Regions from separate parts of the Mesorhizobium sp. M0800 genome, predicted to be linked through region 2. Evidence: riboswitches for the same ligand, from Rfam matches in the RefSeq annotation. Region 2 holds a riboswitch; each other region holds the start of a gene.

Region 1 (5,388 bases), on a different contig from region 2:
TGTTATCTTGGCGTGATCTGCGCTCGAGATCGAGCGGAAACAAAGAACCCGCCAAGCGACGGGTCGTTGGAGCCCAATTAGCACTATAGCCAAATTAGTAGCATAGCTGCCGGCACAAAGCAAGAACAAAATAAGGCTACGCCTCAAATAATCGCGTCAGGTCGGCGCCGCCCCTCACCCTTACCATTCCAGGGGCGAGCCGCTTCGTGCGGCTTTCCCTTCTCCCCTTGTGGGAGAAGGTGGCCGCGAAGCGGCCGGATGAGGGGTGTTCCAGCTTGGCACCAACAGCGCTCCGGCCAGCACCCCTCAACCGTCTTGGCGCTGCGCGCCAATCCACCTTCTCCCACAACAAGGGGAGAAGGAAGAAGAGGCGCCAGCAACACCCCTCAGAACTCGATCCCCTGCTGCGCCTTCACGCCGGCGGAGAAGTGGTGCTTGGTCACGCCCATCTCGGTGACCAGATCGGCCGCCTCGACCAATACCGGTTTGGCGTTGCGGCCGGTGACGACGACATGCAGGCCTTCGCGACGCGCCTTCAGCGCCGCGACCACCTTTTCGAGATCGAGGTAGTCGTAGCGCAGCGCGATGTTCAGCTCGTCGAGCACCACGAGGCTGATCGACGGCTCGGCCATCAGCTCCAGCGCTTTCGCCCAGGCAGCCTCGGCCGCCGCGATGTCGCGCTTCAGGTCCTGTGTCTCCCAGGTAAAGCCCTCGCCCATGGCGTGCCAGACGACACGGTCGCCGAAGGCGGCAAAGGCGTCTTTCTCGCCGGTGTGCCATTTGCCCTTGATGAACTGAACGACGCCGACGCGCTTGCCATAGCCGAGCATCCTGAGCGCCAGCCCAAAGGCGGCCGTGGTCTTGCCCTTGCCCGGTCCGGTGTTGACGATCAGCAGCCCCTTCTCGACCGTCTTGGCCGCGACCTCGGCGTCCTGCACCGCCTTGCGCTTGGCCATCTTGGCGCGGTGGCGTTCCTCGTCCTTGGGATCGATAGTATCAGCCATGTCATTTCACCTTGAGCGGCAGCCCCGCCACCATCAAAAGCACGGTGCCGGCAACAGCCGCGACGTCCTGGTTCAGCCGGCCGGCGGCGTCGCGAAACCGTCTTGCCAGCGCATTGTCCGGCACGATGCCCTGGCCGACCTCGTTGGACACCACGAACCACGGCCCACGCGGCCGCGACAGCACATCGGCCAGCCTCCGGCATTCGGCCTCGACATCATGGTCGGCCAGCATATGGTTGGTCAGCCACAGCGTCAGGCAATCGATCAGCACCGGCTGGCCGTCAGGCAGCGCTCCGATCGCGCCGGCAAGGTCGAGCGGCGCATCGATGGTCGTCCAGCCGGCGCCGCGGCGCGAGCGGTGCAGCGCGATGCGCTGGCGCATCTCGTCGTCATAGGCTTGCGCCGTGGCGATATAGCTCCAAGGCGGCGGGCCGACCGTCACCAGGCTCTCGGCATGCGCGCTCTTGGCGGCGCGCGCACCGCCGATGACCAGGGTCAGTGCCCCGGCAGCGCGGTCAGGCAAAGCTGTCGCGCAGGCTGGTCGCCGTGCCCGTGAAGCGTCCGCGCACCACGCCGACGACCGCGCCGAGCACCAGCCAGAACACCAGATTGGTCAGCGTCACCGCCACCACGAACTGGTGGTGCAGGCCTTCCGGGATCGCCGTCTCGAAGCTATCGGGCTGCGGCGCGCCGACGATATGCGGCGCAACGATCAACGCCACGGCAAGAGCCACCAGCGGCAGCGATCTGCGGAAGACTATAAGGCCGAGACCGGCCGCTGTCGCCACCACTGTTGCCCACCACCAGATCTGGCGTTGGACAAGGTCGGCCGACGGCATCGCCGGCAGTTCCGGCGGCAGGCCGAGGCCCGGCGCCAGCGTGAACGCGGCAAAGCCGGCCAGCCCCCAGAACAGGCCCTGGCGCCAATTGCCGATGCCGCCGGCGAATTCCGAAACCGCAACCAGGACCAGCGCAAAGCCGATGCCGGTGACAATATTGGCAACGACGCTGAAGCCGAAGCGCTCGAAACCGTCGGCCGGCGCCCAGCCTTCGTCTTCCGCCGGAGCCATTGCTTCAGCCGGTGCCGGCGCGGCGCTGCTCATAACCGTCGTGCCCGCGGCGTTTTCGGCCGGTGCCGCAGGTGCCGCGGCATGGTCATGGCCGCCGCCGGCCTGTTCGTAGACTTCCGCCTTCAGGATGAGCGGCACCGTGGCATAGGCTTGCATGCAGGCGAGAGCCACGCCGGCCACAAGCCCTGCGATCGCCGCGATGAACACGACGTTGCGAAACAGTGTCATGATGTCAGCCCCTTGTCAGTGGCAGGGAAAGCCCATCGAATGGCGATAGTCGTGCGCGGCATTGTGGACCGCATCGATATGCGAGAAGCCGACAAAGCCCATGACGAAAATGCCGAGGAATGCAGCAAGCGCCAGCTGCATGAGACGCGACTGCGAGGAGGCGGAAGCGCCGAGCGAAACGGAAGCGGTATTCATGTCTTGTCCTTTCGCCCTCCACCCGAGGGCATAGAAGTCAGTTTCCTGTCGCCGGCAGGTCTCCTGGCTCGCGGATCAGCGCCCTTCCCCACCTTCCCGAAGGCGAACCTTCAGTGGCATATGGAGAGGACTACCGCACACAGTTGCGGGGGCAGCCACGGCATTGGGCAAACAACTTGCCCTCACCGCATTCCCTCTTGGTTCCAAACGGAACCGACGACATCAGCGACTATAGGCAGAATCGCCCCGCCCGGCAAACCAAATTCCGCCGGATCGTGTGGCGAATGCGCCGCCTCGCCAAGCCGGTCGGCCGGCGCCGCGATTGACAATTTTCGCAGCCGGGTGTCGGCTGGCGGATGGGGAGGAAGCCGGCATGCAACCCAGCCCGAATGAGCGCGGTCCCTACAACGGCCTGATGCGGGCCGAGCCGACGCTGCCGTCGCCGGCCTATTGGGACATCGCGGCCTATCAGCGCGATCTCGAGGCCATCTGGTATCGCAACTGGTTGCTCGTCTGCCGCGAGGCGAAGCGCTTGCCGATCCGGCCGCGGATATCGACAACATCGTCGCCTTCGGTACCCAGGTGCTGGAGGAGGATGCTGATATCTGCGAGGTCAACCAGATGGGCCTGCGCTCGATGCGCCACAAGGCCGGCGTACTGATGCCCGAGGAATACGACTTGCACCGCTTCCACAACTGGGTGGGCGAGCGCCATGCGGCGCTCGAACATCAAAGCGATTTGGGCAGATAACGCCAGGTGACGAAGCCGCAGACTGCCGCCAGCAGGCCGAGTGTCGCGAAAACCGCGCCCAGTCCGAAAAACGCCAGCACGCCGGCCAAAGGCTTTCCGGCTTTGGCCTAAAGCAGCTCTGATGCCGACCGGTACCAACGCGACGCAAGGCCCTGCTTCTTTTGACGGTGGCAACCGTGATAGTCGTCTTGCCGGGGCTGAACCAAGACAGCGAGATCATGAGCATCGACACGCCGAGCGCAGCCGTTCAGGATCAACCGAAGTCGAAGCGCATCGCCGCTATCGACATTGCACGCGGCATCGCTTTGCTTGCCATGGCGAGCTATCATTTCACCTGGGACCTCGAATTCTTCGGCTACACCGATCCCGGCCTCACCGCCTTCGGCTGGTGGAAAATCTACGCGCGCTGCATCGCCTCGAGCTTCCTGTTCCTGGTCGGCATCAGCCTCTATCTCGCCCATGGCAAGAAAATCCGCTGGACCGGCTTCTGGAAGCGCTTCGCCATGGTTGCCGGGGCAGCGCTCGCAATATCGCTGGTCACCCGCATCGCCACGCCCGACGGCTTCATCTTCTTCGGCATATTGCACGAGATCGCGCTCGCCAGCCTGCTCGGCCTGGCGTTCCTGCGCCTGCCGGCGCTGCTGACGCTTGCCGTGGCGGCCCTCGCTATTGCCGCGCCTTTCTACCTGCGATCTGAGCTTTTCGATCATCCGGCTTTGTGGTGGGTCGGCCTGTCGGCGACCAACCCGCGCTCCAACGACTACGTTCCACTGCTGCCCTGGTTCGGCGCCGTACTTGCCGGCATCGCGGTTACCAAGCTCGCCGCCACCTCCGGCGCGCTGACGCGGCTGTCGGCATTGGCGCCCGGCCGCTGGGCAAATCCGCTGGTCTTCATCGGCCGGCACAGCCTAGCCTTCTATTTGATCCATCAGCCGGTGCTGATCGGCTCGGTCTGGCTGTTTTCGCAATTCATGCCGGCGCAGGCCGAAACCAGGGAGGTGAGTTTTCTGAAATCCTGCCAGATATCCTGCGAGCAGGCACGCGACACCGAGTTCTGCTCCAGCTATTGTGCCTGCATGCTGGACACTCTCCAGGGCGAAGCCTCGCTTGACCGGCTCTACAGCAACGACCAGTCCCCGGAGTGGAAGGCGCATATTGGCGAGCTCGCCGGCACCTGCACCGCCCAAACCGAGGCGGCGGAACCGGGAACGCGCTAATCGAGGGAGGACAATAATGAGCGACAGTCACCCGAAACCCGTGCAGCAAAATCCTGGGCAGCCGAAGCTGGGGCACATCCCATGGCCGCCGCTGATCTATATCGCTGCCATCATCGTCAGCGTCGCGCTAGGGCTGTTCTATCCGCTGCCGTGGATCGGCGATCTTCTCGGCGACATCCTGTTCGCCGCCGGCCTTGTGGGGTTGGTGGCGGTTGCCGCGCTCTGGTTCACGGCAATCCGCACCATGATCCGCGCCAAGACGACGCTCAACCCGAACGGCGTGCCTGACCATCTGGTGACTACCGGAGCCTTCGCCGTCAGCCGCAACCCGATCTACCTCGCCAACACGCTGCTGCTGGTCAGCCTCGCCTTTGTCACTGGGATCGCCTGGTTCCTGCCGCTGGCGGTCATCGCGGCGTTCCTGACGCAGAAGCTGACGATCGAGAGCGAGGAGAAGGTGCTGACGGCCAAATTCGGCAAGAAATACCGGGACTACGCCAAAAGGGTGCGGCGCTGGATTTGAGCCGGCGCTGACGCCACGCTCATGTGGTGACGCCGAGCTCCACCAGCCGCTCGACGCAGGATTCCTCGGCCTGATCGAGCTCGGCCAAGGTCTCTTCGAGGTCGCGGCGTTTCTGGCGCAAATCCTCGCGCTTTTCCTCGATGCGCTTGATCATCAATTTGAGCTGGCCGACCTCGCCGGGCGGCTCCCTGTACATCTGGATGATTTCGCGGATCTCGTTGATCGAGAAGCCGAGCCTCTTGCCGCGCATGATCTGGCGGATGAGATGCCGGTCCGACGGACGGAACAGCCGAGTGCGGCCGCGTCTTACTGGCTGCACCAGCCCTTCGTCCTCATAGAAGCGCAACGTCCGCGTCGACACGTCGAATTCGCGGGTCAGCTCCGTGATCGAATAATATTCC
Region 2 (5,388 bases):
TAGCAGGCGCGCACTGTGGCAGCTTGGCTTGTACGGCGAGGCCATGGTTGAGTGAGGCGAAACAAATCCAGCCCCGCGGTCAATCCCGAGGCTTCCCACAATGGCGAAGAGAACATCTTCACTCGTTCCTTTTGAGCACAAGACCTTCCGTTCGCTATGGTCGGCTGCACTCATTTCGAACCTTGGCACCCTAGTGGAAGGTGCGGCGGCAGCTTGGCTGATGACGAGCATCGCAGCAGTAATTTTGGATCGCCCATTCGTGCTGTGTACCAGCCCTGTGTCTTGCGCAAGTGGTCATGAACGGCTGCCGGAGCCTCGAAGACGCCCTAAAAACACATGCTGCGATTTTTGAACACGCTTGACGTGTTAGATTAATTCATCCACGATGCGTGTGTTGAACACGCGAGGTGAGTTATGAACATGAAAGAGCTTAGGGTTCGACTGGGCATGACTCAAAAAGATTTGGCAGAGCAGATGGCAACGACGCAACAGACTGTGGCCCGTTGGGAAACAGGCAAAACGCAGTTGAACGTCGAGCAGATCAAGGACCTTTGTCTCACGTTGAAATGCACGGTCGAGGAGCTGCTGGGCTGGAAGATTGATGTCGAGGAGTGGCGCACGAGCCCGTTTGCAATTGCCGATGCCGAAACGCGATACGGCACGCTCAGAATCAAGACGACTGTTGGCAGCCGCCAATATCCTATCGATGAAAAGGCGCGTGAATCGATTTTACGTCAGTTGAAGGAACTTCATAATCTTCGTAGAAATAACACAAGCAGGCCATGGCTGTATTGTTGGAGCCTTGACAACAAAATACTCTTGATAAATCCGCAATATGTCCGCACCATTGAGCTTATCGGTGACGATGTAGAGGAGATGCCAGAGTATTATCATCCAGAAATCTATCGGGCTTTGGATGACTGGGATAAGGGTGAGGTTTCAGGAAAGCTGAAGAAAGAATGCGATGCCATCATCGCAGAGATGGGTGATCAGGAAGCCGTGCGCATGGCCTCCTATGTTCGCGTCACATATGACGACGGAGAAGATGAGTGGAACTTCTTGGATGAAGAAACCGCTACGACTTTCTTCGGATTGGAAGCTGCGACCTTTGACGTTCCCCAGTGTAGTTTCGCCGAAGTGGAGGAAGAAGGTTACTACCGAGCGCGATACGCCAACCTTGATCGCGTCGCGGTGATGGAGGTTCCAAGCGACCGTTATCACAGATTGACCGCGCCCGAGGAAGCTTAGAACCATCCACGAAGGGCGCATGTTACATCTCGACCTTGCGTGGTGCGTTTTCAGTACGAGATGACGTTAAGCGTAGGTAGTGGCAGGTAAGAGTGCTCGACCAGAAGCTCAACTGCCTCCTCAATATCGCTGCCGATGTGCCGCAGGACACGTCCACGGGAGCGTGGATAGGCGTGAAGTTCCTGCACTCCACGGTCCGCTCTCCCATCGCCGGTGTGTGCCCGACGCCATCTTGTGGACGAGCTTGGCCGCCTGCACCCGGTTGTATTCCGGCTTGCGGTCCGCCTGGGCGGTCCGCCGCGATGGCTATCTCCATGTCAATCGGCGCCGAACTTTGACGCCCGCTGCTTTTGATGAATTTGGCGAGGTCCCGCGCATAATCACTCTTGGTCTTCTCCTTGAGGCCCTGTGTCGCGAACTTGTGGTCCAGCAGGGCAAACAGGTCCAAGTCCCCTTCCGCCTGTGGCGCTGGCTTGCCCTCACCGCCCTCGGCTTCCCAATTGGGGACCGCTTCTGCGCGCTGTACCGTGGCGATTGTCCGCCCAAGACGCATCACAAGATCGAACGCCAAACCGTGCGCGTGCACGACGATTTGCCGCTCAGGCCTCATTTGGACAGGACTTGAGCTGGCCCGGTGGTTTGAGCCGGGTTACCTTGAGCCGGTGGGCTGCGAACAAGCAGTTCGAGACATTGGCCTCGATCACTTCGCAACACGCCGCTGCGCCTGGCCTCGGTGTGCTCCCCCCGAAATCGTTGTGTCATATCACCGAGTCACCGAGGGCATCACGGCCAACAGCTTCCACATGGGAAACAGCCTCGCCATTGAGCCGAATATGGTCGCGAGCAGATCACCAACGAAGCGGTCGGAACCTCGGAGCCGAAGTTCGACGCCGAGGTGGTTCGCATGATGCGCTAAGCAGCACCACGGCGCTTGCCGGTATGTTTGCTGCCGGCAGCCGACGAACTCCATCCTCCTGGACAAGGGCGCCGTGCGTCATTGCTTTGATTTACCGGCCGCTCAAGGCTTCCACAGTTTTCGCTTTCGAGGCGACCTTTGGAACATGCCAACGGAAATTTAACATAACGACATAAACATTTCTTTATGCGGCGTTGACAAAGAAGCGAACCGCTGTAATTGTCTCCCGCGTCGTGGTTCTCCGTACGGCGCTGCCGCAGCGGAGCTAAGAGGGAAGCCGGTGCGATGCCGGCGCTGCCCCCGCAACTGTTAGCGGCGAGCCAACCCCACTCATGTCACTGAGGCGAATAGCCTTGGGAAGACGGGTAGAGGCTATGACCCGCGAGCCAGGAGACCTGCCACGGCGAATTACGTCCACGGGCGGGGTGTCTCGGTGGCCGCTGCAGCCTGGCGTTCGTGCCGGCCTGCTAGCGCCTTCCTTGTCACCGACGCCCCAACCATCGGGGTCTGGCATGACTGTCTCTCAGCAAATTCCTGTAGCAACGCTCGGCGTGCCCCGCTTCGGTCGTCGGCGAGAACTGAAATTCGCGCTTGAAAGCTACTGGTCCGGAAAATCTTCCGCCGCCGACCTTCTCACGACGGCGAAGGCGCTCCGTGCCGCTAGTTGGGAAGAGCAGCACGATCGCGGCGTGTCGAAAATCCCGTCGAACGACTTCTCGCTTTACGACCATGTGCTCGACACCGCAGCCATGGTCGGCGCCCTTCCGTCTCGTTACGCCTGGAATGGCGGCGAGGTCCCACTCGACATCTACTTCGCTATGGCGCGCGGCAACCAAGGTCAGACGGAGGATTGTGGACACGCTGGTCACCAGCATGCGGCTCATCGGCCTGGTGTAACCGCGATGGAAATGACCAAGTGGTTTGACACCAACTATCACTACATTGTGCCGGAACTAAACGATGATCAAACGTTCGCTCTTTCGTCGACGAAGCCGGTTGATTACTTCCTCGAGGCTAAAGCCCTCGGCATTCACACACGCCCAGTCATCCTTGGACCGGTCACCTTCCTCAAGCTGGCGAAATCGCCTGCCGAGGGATTCGATCCCATCGCGCTCCTGCCGCGGCTGCTGCCCGTCTACGAGCAACTCCTGCAGAGGCTGAAGCTGTCGGGAGCCGACTGGGTGCAGATCGATGAGCCAGCGCTTGTCCTCGATCTGAACCCGAACGAACGAGCTGCGTTCGAATTCGCCTATGGCCAGCTGTCGAAAGCCGCGCCCGAGCTGAAGATCATGCTGGCTACCTATTTCGGGCCGCTGGGAGACAATCTCGAAACCGCGGTTTCTCTGCCCCTGGCCGGGCTGCATATTGATCTCGTGCGCGCTCCCCAGCAGCTGGAAACGGTGGGTCGGCTCGCACCGAAGGATCTGGTGCTCTCGCTTGGCTTGATCGATGGCCGCAACGTCTGGCGTGCGAACCTGCCCGCCATTCTCGACCGCATCAAACCGATCGTCGCCGGCTGGCCCTTGGACCGCGTCGAGATCGCGCCTTCTTGCTCGATGCTGCATGTGCCGATTGACCTGCGCATGGAGACGGAACTCGACGCGGACATCAGGTCGTGGCTCGCCTTCGCGGCCCAGAAGACCGACGAGTTGGTGTTGCTGGCCCGGGCCCTGTCCCAAGGCAGGGATGCGGTGGCAGGCGCGTTGAAAGCGTCTGCCGAGGCTGCCGCCACCCGCGTGACATCCACGAAGATCCATGACCCGCTTGTTGAGGGGCGGATCGCCAGCATTGACGACAGCATGAAGCGACGAGAGAGCGCTTTTGCCGAGCGCTCCAGAGTCCAGGCCGGCACGCTCGGGCTGCCGCCGTTCCCGACGACGACGATCGGATCCTTCCCGCAGACGCCGCAGGTACGCAGGGCGCGGGCCGCTCATGCGAAGGGCCAGCTGAGCTATGTCGACTACGAGACCTTCCTGAAGAAGGAGATCGAGGCTGCAATTCGCTGGCAGGAAGAGATCGGGCTGGACGTGCTGGTGCACGGTGAGTTCGAACGAAACGACATGGTACAGCATTTCGGCGAGCAGCTGTCCGGCTTCGCCTTCACCCAGCATGCCTGGGTGCAGAGCTATGGGTCGCGTTACGTGCGCCCCCCCATCATCTTCGGCGACGTATCGAGGCCCAATCCGATGACGCTGCGCTGGTGGCAGTTCGCCCAGTCGCTTACGGAAAACCCTGTGAAGGGAATGCTCACAGGCCCAGTGACCATTCTCAACTGGTCATTTGTTCGCGACGACGTACCCCGCTCCGAAGCATGCCGCCAGATCGCGCTCGCCATCCGCGACGAAGTGACGGATCTCGAATGGTCCGGCGCAAGGATGATCCAGATCGATGAGGCCGCGTTTCGCGAAGGATTGCCACTGCGCCAGTCTGATTGGAACGACTATCTCGACTGGGCTGTCGAATGCTTCCGGATCGCTTCAACGGGTGTAAAGGACGCGACTCAAATCCATACCCACATGTGCTATTCGGAGTTCAACGAGATCATCGACGCGATCGCTGAAATGGATGCGGATGTAATTTCGATTGAGACGTCGCGCTCGAAAATGGAACTGCTGGACGCCTTCACGAGCTCCAAATATCCGAACGAAATCGGGCCCGGAGTCTACGACATTCACTCACCACGTGTCCCGGAAGTCGGGGAGATTTCGGATCTCGTCATGCTTGCCCGCGAGCGACTGTCGGATTCCCAACTGTGGGTAAACCCGGACTGTGGCCTCAAAACACGCAAATGGGAGGAGGTCCGCCCTGCCCTCATGAACATGGTCGATGCAGCACGCGCGCTCCGGGAGAAAGTGTAGGCCGGAAGGTTTCCTGGTTGCTCACCATGTGGTGAGTTCTCGGCTGCCGCATGTGGGCCGTGGGAACCGTTTTCTCCCTGTGACGTGTCGAGTTCGAAGGGGATGTGATTGGCGTCGAGACCGCTCCGGCCATGGGTTATCAGCATGCCAAGTGCGCTGTTCTCGATCAGTTCGTAAAGGACTTCTCGGCTCGGTTCATCGAAATGCGCGGGTACATACATGACAGGTTTCTTCACTGGCCGCCGGGTTCGCTGTTCACCGGTTGACATCCGATGGCAAGCGTTCCAACGCGGCGGCGATCTGGCGCTTCGCTGCTGAGGGCAGAGGCAGGATGGGACGCGGGGGGTCGGCACGGCAAATGTCGAG
Region 3 (5,388 bases), on a different contig from region 2:
TTCGTGGGTCGCTTGTCGGCTCGGCTTCCCAATCATTCAATCGGATGTCGATACCGACACCAGCAGCACCAAATTTCGTGTCTGTTGAGAGCGCAGAAGAATAAAACGTCGAACCGGAGTCCGTTTTTACAAATCGCTGTTCAGACGTTCTGAACATCAAATCCAGCCAAGGTTCAGGGTTGCCATAAATGATCCGATCTTCATCCATGGCGATTTACCGCTCGATCGTGCCGGTGCGGCGGATCTTCTTCTGCAGCAGAAGGATGCCGTAGAGCAGCGCTTCGGCGCTCGGCGGACAGCCGGGCACGTAGATGTCGACCGGCACGATGCGGTCGCAGCCGCGCACCACCGAATAGGAATAATGATAATAGCCGCCGCCATTGGCGCAGGAGCCCATCGAGATGACGTAGCGCGGCTCCGGCATCTGATCGTAGACCTTGCGCAGCGCCGGCGCCATCTTGTTGGTCAGCGTGCCGGCGACGATCATGATGTCGGACTGGCGCGGGGACGCGCGCGGCGCGACACCGAACCTCTCCGAGTCATAGCGCGGCATCGAAGTATGGATCATCTCGACGGCGCAGCAGGCGAGGCCAAACGTCATGAACATCAGCGAGCCACTGCGCGCCCAGGTGATGAGCGCCTCGGTCGAGGTGACGAGAAAGCCCTTGTCGGCGAGTTCGTTGTTGATCTCCAGGAAGAACGGGTCGTCGGACCCGACCGGCCTGCCGGTGTTGGGGTCGATGAGGCCCTTGGGCTTCGGCGCGACGAGCGTACCGGAACTGTCGTTCAATCCCATTCCAGCGCTCCTTTTTTCCATTCATAGGCAAAGCCGATGGTCAGCACCGCCAAAAACACCATCATCGACCAGAAACCGAGCATGCCGATCTGACTGAACGACACCGCCCAAGGAAACAGGAAGGCCACCTCCAGGTCGAAGATGATGAACAGGATCGACACCAGGTAGAAGCGGATATCGAACTTCATGCGGGCGTCGTCGAACGAGTTGAAGCCGCACTCATAGGCGGAAAGCTTTTCCGGATCGGGGTTGCGGTAGGCCACCAGGAACGGTGCGGCGAGCAGCGCCAGCCCGACGATCAGCGCCACGCCGATGAACAGGACGATGGGCAGGTACGAACCTAAAAGTGCGTTCATGCTGCAGTTTCCGTTGGCGGCCAATCCACTCTGATTACAGCACCGGACCCACTTGCGGAAGCGTGACAGTTTAACCACTGAACCGTTTTAAGGGGGCTCTATGCTGCAACGCGGCGAGGGTTAGCGCAGCGCTTTCGGCGAAGCAAGTCAAACCTTGTTCAAATCGCGGTGCTGGACGGCATATCCGGGAAAACTGGTCCGATCCGCTCCTGTTTGATTTCCTTCACTTTTTACTCCAGTTTTCTCTCCTGACATAGATGCCGCCAAAACCCTGTTAGCATGGCACGGAATCGCAGGTCATTTTCTCTGTCTAGAATCGTCCGGATGCCGCCTTCATGAAGGAAAAAATCTCGCTTGCCATGGCCCGCCGCATTGCGCTCGCGGCACAGGGATTCAATGACCCGCGCCCCACCGGCACGCCTGACCGCCGGCATCTGGCCCGCGTGCTTGCCCGTACCGGCCTGCTGCAGATCGATTCCGTCAGCGCCGTGGTGCGCGCCCACTATATGCCGCTCTATTCGCGGCTTGGCCCCTACAAGCTGGCGCTGCTCGACGACGCCGCCGTAACGCGCAAGCGCATGGTCTTCGAATATTGGGCGCACGAAGCCTCCTTCTTGCCGGTCGAGACCTATCCGCTGATGCGCTGGCGCATGCAGCGGGCCGAACGCGGCGACGAAATGTACAGCGGACTGGCCAAATGGGGCCGCGAGCACGCCGCCTATATCGAAGACATCTATCGCGAGGTTGCCGAACGAGGCCCGACCGCGGCGTCGGCTTTCGAAGGCCAGAAGGGTTCGGGCGGCTGGTGGGGCTGGAGCCATGCCAAGCACGCCTTCGAATGGCTGTTCTGGGCCGGCCGCATCACCACGGCGCATCGCCGCGGCTTCGAGCGGTTCTACGATCTGCCGGAACGCGTGCTGCCGCCGGCGGTACTCGCGCTACCGGTTCCCTGTCCCGAGGATGCTCACCGCGAATTGCTGCGCATCTCGGCCCGCGCCCACGGCATCGCCACGGCAGGCGACCTGCGCGATTATTTCCGGCTCTCGCCCGCCGACATCAAGGGCCGCATCGAGGAGTTGGTCGAGGCCGGCGACCTGTTGCCGGTGAGCGTCGAAGGCTGGAACAAAACAGCCTATCTCCACAAGGACGCCCGTTTGCCGCGCAAGATCGAGGCGCGCGCCTTGCTCGCGCCGTTCGATCCTGTCGTCTTCGAGCGGTCGCGCACCGAGCGGTTGTTCGACTTCCACTACCGCATCGAGATCTACACGCCGGCCGAAAAGCGCCGGTATGGCTATTATGTGCTGCCATTCCTGCTCGGCGACAGCATCGTCGGGCGCGTTGACCTCAGGGCCGACCGCCCGGCCGGCGTGCTGCGCGTCCATGCCGCCTATGCGGAGCCCGGCGCCTCGCTGCAAACCGCAGCCGAGCTTTTCGAAGAGTTGAAGCAGATGCAGGGCTGGCTCGGCCTGGAACGCATCGAGGTGACCGCTGCCGGCGACCTCGGCCGGCCGCTCGCGGATATCGCCGCGTCATAGACGTGCGTTGACACGACTGCCTCCACAAGCCTAAATCCGTTCCAGACGGTCCCCTACCCGCAACGGCAGGGGCCAAGAGGGAATGCGGTGCGAAATCTCGATTTCAAATCCGCGGCTGTCCCCGCAACTGTAAGCGACGAGCCTCGGCCGAAAACCACTGGGATATTCCCGGGAAGGCGGCACCCAGGCGATGACCCGCGAGCCAGGAGACCTGCCGTCTAGGACATAAGAATCCGATCGCCTGGCGGGTTTTCCGGGCAAGGAGCCTGATTTGGAACGCGACAGCAGTTTTTTGGCTGAGACAGCGGATTTATTGTCCGGCCATGGTGATTCCCCGGCCGGCGTTACCGTCATCGTTTGCTCGTCCTGCCGTGACGAGACCGGTTCGGACGCTCATCCGCGCGCCGGCGAACTACTCGCAGAGGACACGCGCCGCGCTGCTTCCAGCGAAAACATCAAAATCCGCACCGTCGAATGCCTCGGCAATTGCAAGCGCCGGCTCAGCGCCGCCATGCTGCGCGACGGCTGCTGGAGTTACGTCTTCGGTGATCTGACCACGACCAGCGGCGCCGATCTCGTCACCGGGGCAAAGCTGTTCGCCACCTCGACGGATGGGCTCATTCCATGGCGCGGCCGTCCCGATTGCCTGAAGCGCGGCCTGGTTGCCCGCATCCCTCCCCTTGACCTTTTGAAGGACCTGACATGACCGCTGCCTCCCTTTCGCGCGTTCCCTGCACCGTGGTCACCGGCTTTCTCGGCGCCGGCAAGACGACGTTGATCCGCCATTTGCTCGAAAACGCCAAAGGCAAGCGCCTGGCCATCATCGTCAACGAGTTCGGCGACATCGGCATCGACGGCGAGATCCTGAAGGGCTGCGCCATCGACACCTGCCCCGAGGAAAACATCGTCGAGCTGGCCAATGGTTGCATCTGCTGCACCGTCGCCGATGATTTCGTCCCGGCGCTGGACCAGATCCTGTCGCTGACGCCGAGGGTCGACCACATCCTGATCGAGACATCCGGCCTCGCTTTGCCCAAGCCGCTGGTCCAGGCCTTCCAGTGGCCGTCGGTGAAAAGCCGCGTGACGGTGGACGGCGTCATTGCCGTGGTCGACGGACCGGCGCTGGCTGATGGCCGCGTAGCCAACGACATGGACGCCCTGCAGGCCCAGCGCGCGCAGGACGAGACGCTCGACCATGACGATCCGGTCGAGGAAGTGTTCGAAGACCAGCTCGCCTGCGCCGACCTGATCATCCTGTCGAAGAGCGACCTGATGGACGCAGCCGGCTCGGCCCGTGCCAATGCCGTCATCGGCAAGCACGTTGCGCGGGCGGTGAAGATCGTACCGACTTCGCAAGGCAAGGTCGACCCGTCGGTGCTGCTCGGCCTCGGCCTCGCCGTCGAGGACGACATCGAGAACCGCAAGACCCACCACGACGACGAGCTCGACCACGAACATGACGATTTTGACTCGTTCGTCATCGACATCGCGTCTGTGTCCAACCCGGACGAGCTCGCACAACGCGTCGCCACGGCGGCGGAGGAAGAAAACGTGTTGCGCGTCAAGGGTTTCGTCGAAGTCGGCGGCAAGCCGATGCGGCTCCTGCTGCAGGCCGTCGGTCCGCGCGTCAACCACTATTACGACCGCGCCTGGACCGCTGAAGACGACCGCCGCTCGCGCCTGGTCGTCATCGGCCTGAAAGGGCTGAACCGCCCGGCCATCGAGCGTATCCTCGCCGGCTGACCCCAGGTACGAGCCGCGATGCACATCCTCACCACCACATCCGCCTCGCTCGACGATCTCGCCGAGCCTGTCGATCTCAGGCAAGCGCCTGCGGATGTCGTGGCGCTGTCCTTCACCGACAGCGACCTGGCCGGGCTGGCGGCGGCGTGGAAGGCAGATGCGCACCGCCTGCCGTCGATGCGGCTCGCCGCCTTGCGCGACCTGCGCCATCCGATGTCCGTCGACCTGTGGATCGACAGCGTCGCCCGCCACGCCAAGGTCATTCTGGTCCGCATCCTCGGCGGCTATGACTGGTGGCGCTATGGCTGCGACCAGCTCGCCGTTATCGCGCGAAATCGCGGTATCAAGCTGGCGCTCCTACCGGGCGAGAGCCACGACGAGGATTTGCGACTGATCGAAGGCTCGACGCTGCCGCGCGAGGAGTTGGACGCCCTGCTTGGCTATTTCCGCGAGGGCGGGCCGGCAAATATGACGGCGCTGGTGCAGAGGCTGACAAGTCTCGCTGGATCGGGTGCGGCGGTAGCCGAACCTGTTAGCGTGCCAAAGGCGGGATTTTACGAGCCGGGACTGGGGGTCGTAGAACGCGACGTCCCCCTCCTCCTCGAGGGGAGGGTCCGGCCGCAGGCCGGGGGTGGGGTCCTCTCCGAAGCGCGCCTACACAAAACGTCGCGCACTGCCGTGACGACCCCACCCGGCCCTGCGGGCCACCCTCCCCTCGAGGGGGAGGGGGACGTCGTGCCAATTCTCTTCTACCGTTCGATGCTGCTCGCCGCCGATGTCGCGCCCATCGACGCGCTTTTCGAAGCCCTGCGCCACCGCGGCATGGCTCCCGTGCCTATGTTCGTCTCCAGCCTCAAGGACCCGGCGTCGCTCGCCTTTGTCGAAACCGCGCTCGCAACCCTGAAGCCTGCCGCCACCATCACCGCCACAGCTTTCGCCTCGGGTGCCGAGCCCGGTG

Evidence for each region. A riboswitch is a leader RNA that binds a small molecule or an ion and turns the genes downstream of it on or off. The one in region 2 is predicted to bind cobalamin.
Region 1: it holds a riboswitch for cobalamin, as region 2 does, so the genes downstream of both, NKI18_RS05160 (CbtB domain-containing protein) here and metE (5-methyltetrahydropteroyltriglutamate--homocysteine S-methyltransferase) in region 2, are expected to answer to the same signal.
Region 3: it holds a riboswitch for cobalamin, as region 2 does, so the genes downstream of both, NKI18_RS04785 (DUF1636 family protein) here and metE (5-methyltetrahydropteroyltriglutamate--homocysteine S-methyltransferase) in region 2, are expected to answer to the same signal.

The regions. Positions count from the first base shown of each region.
Region 1 is NZ_JAMYOZ010000003.1:72,539-77,926, reverse strand. Features, by position in the region: gene cbiB (adenosylcobinamide-phosphate synthase CbiB) at 1-16, shown strand, start outside; gene cobO (cob(I)yrinic acid a,c-diamide adenosyltransferase) at 387-1,004, opposite strand; gene cobU (bifunctional adenosylcobinamide kinase/adenosylcobinamide-phosphate guanylyltransferase) at 1,006-1,527, opposite strand; gene NKI18_RS05165 (CbtA family protein) at 1,520-2,302, opposite strand; gene NKI18_RS05160 (CbtB domain-containing protein) at 2,318-2,497, opposite strand; cobalamin riboswitch at 2,534-2,730, opposite strand; gene NKI18_RS05155 (SRPBCC family protein) at 3,080-3,247, shown strand; gene NKI18_RS05150 (heparan-alpha-glucosaminide N-acetyltransferase) at 3,466-4,464, shown strand; gene NKI18_RS05145 (methyltransferase family protein) at 4,481-4,987, shown strand; gene NKI18_RS05140 (MerR family transcriptional regulator) at 5,007-5,388, opposite strand, start outside.
Region 2 is NZ_JAMYOZ010000019.1:90,108-95,495, forward strand. Features, by position in the region: gene NKI18_RS21420 (MFS transporter) at 101-352, shown strand; gene NKI18_RS21425 (helix-turn-helix transcriptional regulator) at 415-1,248, shown strand; gene NKI18_RS21430 (hypothetical protein) at 1,271-1,819, opposite strand; cobalamin riboswitch at 2,382-2,581, shown strand; gene metE (5-methyltetrahydropteroyltriglutamate--homocysteine S-methyltransferase) at 2,677-5,022, shown strand; partial or broken gene NKI18_RS21440 (FMN-binding negative transcriptional regulator) at 5,067-5,291, opposite strand; gene NKI18_RS21445 (dihydrodipicolinate synthase family protein) at 5,278-5,388, opposite strand, start outside.
Region 3 is NZ_JAMYOZ010000003.1:673-6,060, reverse strand. Features, by position in the region: gene NKI18_RS04805 (hypothetical protein) at 1-208, opposite strand, end outside; gene NKI18_RS04800 (NuoB/complex I 20 kDa subunit family protein) at 215-796, opposite strand; gene NKI18_RS04795 (NADH-quinone oxidoreductase subunit A) at 787-1,152, opposite strand; gene NKI18_RS04790 (winged helix-turn-helix domain-containing protein) at 1,488-2,687, shown strand; cobalamin riboswitch at 2,717-2,920, shown strand; gene NKI18_RS04785 (DUF1636 family protein) at 2,959-3,393, shown strand; gene cobW (cobalamin biosynthesis protein CobW) at 3,390-4,430, shown strand; partial or broken gene NKI18_RS04775 (cobaltochelatase subunit CobN) at 4,449-5,388, shown strand, end outside.